Regions from separate parts of the Bacillus sp. Brlt_9 genome, predicted to be linked through region 2. Evidence: a T-box and tRNA genes for the amino acid it is inferred to sense, from the RefSeq annotation. Region 2 holds a T-box; the other holds one or more tRNA genes.
What was found. The T-box of region 2 lies ahead of metG (methionine--tRNA ligase). A T-box ahead of a tRNA ligase gene usually reads a tRNA of that ligase, here a tRNA-Met.
Positions count from the first base shown of each region.

Region 1: it has a tRNA-Met gene. The T-box ahead of metG (methionine--tRNA ligase) is inferred to sense a tRNA for this amino acid. The anticodon was not compared.

Region 1 is NZ_JAYJLO010000017.1:29,734-32,010, forward strand. It holds gene VF726_RS30045 (S1 domain-containing RNA-binding protein) at 85-567, shown strand; tRNA gene VF726_RS30050 (tRNA-Met) at 728-801, shown strand; tRNA gene VF726_RS30055 (tRNA-Glu) at 815-886, shown strand; gene spoIIE (stage II sporulation protein E) at 1,147-2,277, shown strand, end outside.
Region 2 is NZ_JAYJLO010000020.1:13,497-15,773, reverse strand. It holds gene metG (methionine--tRNA ligase) at 1-1,174, opposite strand, end outside; T-box leader at 1,226-1,496, opposite strand; gene VF726_RS30685 (class I SAM-dependent methyltransferase) at 1,611-2,277, shown strand, end outside.

The sequences.
Region 1 (2,277 bases), on a different contig from region 2:
ATGTCTTATTGACACTATATTTTAGGATTATATATAATAAAGTAAAATTTGACTTTTTAACCACTAAGGAGGAGCATTTTTTTTATGTCAATCGAGGTAGGCAGCAAGTTACAGGGTAAAGTAACAGGTATTACAAATTTTGGGGCTTTTGTGGAGCTGCCAGAAGGCTTAACGGGTCTTGTTCATATTAGTGAAGTTGCTGATAATTATGTGAAAGATATTAACGATCACTTAAAAGTGGGCGACCAAGTAGAAGTAAAAGTTATTAACGTTGAAAAAGATGGCAAGATCGGTCTATCTATTAAAAAAGCGAAAGAGCGTGAAAAAACAGAAGGAGATCGTCCACGTGGTGAATACCAACGCGGTGGCGATCAACAACGTTCTGGACGTCCACAACGTAATCGTTCTTTCAACAGAGATAACCGTGGTGGCGGTAACGACCGCGCTCCAAAAGAAACATTCGAGCAAAAGATGGCTCGTTTCTTAAAGGATAGCGAAGATCGTTTAACTTCTTTAAAGCGTAACACTGAATCTAAACGTGGTGGCCGTGGCGCGCGTCGCGGATAATAACAACGTTTAATTCTTAGCATATAAAGAGGTACCCAGGGCGATTGCTCGGGGTACTTTTTTATATGTGAAAATATATTTTAAAAAAAGTTTTCAAGATGTGTTGACTTTAAATTATATCTGAGGTAAGATACTAATTGTCCGTTAAATAAGACGACATGGCGGTGTAGCTCAGCTGGCTAGAGCGTACGGTTCATACCCGTGAGGTCGGGGGTTCGATCCCCTCCGCCGCTATATTTAATTTAACGGCCCGTTGGTCAAGTGGTTAAGACACCGCCCTTTCACGGCGGTAACACGGGTTCGAATCCCGTACGGGTCATCCTAAAAAGATCATGCAAATTTGCATGATCTTTTTTTGTTAAATAAATTAAGACATACAACACTTCTACAAAATCACCCTGTATTTTCTGAATGTTCGATTAAAAAATTAAAAATAAATTACATACTGTGTATATATGTAGAGTTATTTCGAATAAAAAGTCGAACGATTATAAAAGTGAAAACTGTTGTTTTGACAAAAATCCCAATAATCATCTTTTATAATGACAGTAATTAAACTATGCAGGTGGTGTTAAAAATATGCCTAAAGCAGGAAGGAATACTATGAATACAAGTGCATTGGCAATGAATGAAGGTCAGCTTGGAGGAGTAAAGTGGACGAGTAAGTTGCGAATGAAGTTTGAGCAAGTTTTCTTTAGATGGGGATTTATTATTGTTGTTATTGGTTTTCTTTTGGGACGAGCATATATATTAACAAACATTTTACCGTTTGCACTGCCGTTTTTTGCTGCTGTTTATGTTATGAAGCGGGATAAAATGCCGCTCGCGTTCTTGGCTTTAATGGGGGGCGCACTTTCAGTTTCGATAGATAATTTATTCTTTACCTTTGCGTCTATTTTTACTTTCTTCATTTATAATATCTTCTTTAGTCGGTTTACACGTAAAACTGTTGGACTTGTTCCATTCCAAGTATTTATCTCCGCATTAACCGCACATTTAGTTGTTGTATATTTTGCACAGCAAACTGTCACCATGTACGATTTACTCGTTAGTACGATTGAGGCTGGGCTTAGCTTCGTATTAACTATGATATTTTTACAAAGTGTTCCACTTTTAGTAGAACGAAAAGGTAAACAACAAGCGTTAGAGACAGAAGAAATTGTTTGTTTAATTATATTACTAGCATCTGTTTTAACAGGTACAACAGATTGGTTCGTATATGACGCTTCTATTCAACATATTTTTACTAGATATTTAGTGCTCGTGTTTGCGTTTATTGCGGGGGCTGCTACAGGATCTACAGTGGGGGTCGTCACTGGATTAATTTTAAGTTTAGCGAATGTCTCCAGTTTGTCTCAACTTAGTCTACTTGCTTTTTCTGGTTTGCTTGGTGGTTTGCTAAAAGAAGGGAAGCGTTTAGGTGTTAGTTTAGGTTTATTAATTGGGACGAGCTTGATTACGCTATATGTAGACAAGCAAACAAACATCGTGACAACTTTAATTGAATCTGGTGTAGCGATTGCTTTCTTCTTATTAACACCGAAACTTGTTATGGATCGTATTGCTAAATTTATGCCGGGCACACAGGAACATTCGCAAGATCAACAACAGTATTTAAGAAGAATGCGTGATGTTACAGCGAATAAAATCAACCAATTTGCCAATGTATTTGCTGCTTTATCTAATAGCTTTTCTGTATATGGATATGTG
Region 2 (2,277 bases):
TCCGGTTCACAAAGTTTCCGTATGCACCTAACAATTCACTATTATGACTGTAAATAAATTCACGCCATGAAAAATCAGTATCACGATTTTCTGGTGCGTTGACTGTTAAAAAGTAACGAATGGAATCTGGATTGTAGCGTTCTAATATATCAGGCACCCATACTGCCCAGTTTTTACTTGTAGATAACTTTCTTTTTTCAACTGTTAAATATTCATTCGAAACGATATGACGAGGAATTGCTCCTTCTCCTATTCCAAGTAATACCGCTGGCCAAATGATGGAATGAAACGGAATATTATCCTTTCCGTGTACATAATATGTTTTCGCTTCTTTATCCCAAAACTCTTGATCATCTTTTCCTGTTTCTTTAGCCCAATGTTTACTCGCTGAATAATATCCTGTCACAGCTTCAATCCATACGTAAATTTTCTTATCTTCATACCCTTCTACTGGAATTGGTACCCCTATTGGTAAATCACGTGACACAGCCCTATCTAGTAATCCTTCCTTTACATATCTCTCTGTTAGTTGAATCGCATTGTCGCGCCATGTTCCAGTTTGTTTTGCAGTTTCTGCAGCCGCTTTAATTTGCTCCTGAAATGTATGCAATGCGAAATAGAAATGCTCTGTTTCTTGTACGGATGGTGTATTACCACATAACTTACATTTCTTTTCTAATAAATCGAGTGGATCTAAAATAGCTGAACACGCATCACATTGATCTCCTCTTGCTGCTTCATGGCAATGTGGACAAATTCCTTCTACATAACGATCAGGTAAAAACTGCGTACACGTTTCACAATACGCTTGTTCCACTATTTTTTTATAAATATAACCTTCTTCTAATAAACGTAAAAAAACTTTTTGAACAGTTTCATGATGGTGCTCACTATCAGTACGTGTATAACAATCATAAGTAAAACCAAGGCTACGAAAACATCGCTCAAATTCTTCATGATACTTATCAGCAATTTCCTTAGCCTTCACCCCTTCTTGTTTTGCCCTAATTGCAATTGGTGTTCCATTACAATCACTTCCCGACACATACAACACATTCTCACCTTTTGCTCGGTAATAACGCGCTAATATATCTCCAGGTAACAAACTCGCAATATGCCCAAGATGTAACGAACCATTTGCATACGGCCAAGCGCCTCCAATAAAAATACTCATCTTACATTCCTCCTTTTAAATATAAAAAAGCCCCGCCCTTATCTTAAAAAAGATAAGGGCGGGGCTGTATAAACAGTCGCGGTACCACCTTATTTCGCCAATTACTCACATAATTAGCCTTAACAAGTACGGAGCTATATGCTCTTATACTGTGATTTTGATAACGAGTACCAACTCTCGTCGCCGCCTACTATTATCATTTGATAAGTTCAGGACGAAGCTCAAAGGCCATTGTTCAAATGAATATTCTTGCTTCTTCTCAGCTACCGAAGCTCTCTGGAAAGAATGTGTTCATCCTACTTTTCCTTTTCAACGCTTTTATATATAACACGTATTTTACGACTTAATTGCAGAAAAATCAAACTTTAATTCAAAAAGAAAAGGAAATCCCCTTCTCACGCAGAATAACTATACGTTCACAAAAGGAGTGATTCGATTGAATCAAAAACAACTAAGTAAACGTAATGAAAAAAGCTGGAATGCAGCTGCGTATGAAGCTTGGACGAATCGCCACGGGGCGCCATCAGATTATGCGAAAAAGCTTATGGCAGACCCCGTGCGCGAGGTAGATTACTACTTACCTTACATCCAATCTCCAAAAGGAAAACGTATTATTAATTTACTTGGTTCAAAAGGCAATAAAGCTGTTGCTCTCGCTCTTTTAGGAGCTGACGTAACAGTTGTTGATATTTCAGCAAGTAATGCCAATTATGCAAATGAACTTGCGGAAGCGGCGGGTGTTTCTATCAAGTATGTCGTTTCTGACGTACTAAATGTGCAGCTCTCCGAATCATTTGATATCGTATTGCTAGAACTTGGTGTACTCCATTACTTTTTAGATTTAAAACCACTCTTTCAAAAAATTTCTACCTTACTTAAGCGAGATGGAACGCTTATCCTTCGTGACTATCATCCTGTTTACACGAAATTATTAGGAGTAGACCACCCATCATTTCGGGCCAATGGAAATTACTTCGATGAAGAATTAATTGAAGATGAAGTTGCTTATAGCATCCTTCTTACAGAAGCGCAGAAAGAATCGTTACCTAAAACAACTATCCGTCGCTGGACATTAGGAGAAATCATTACAACACTTGCGGAAG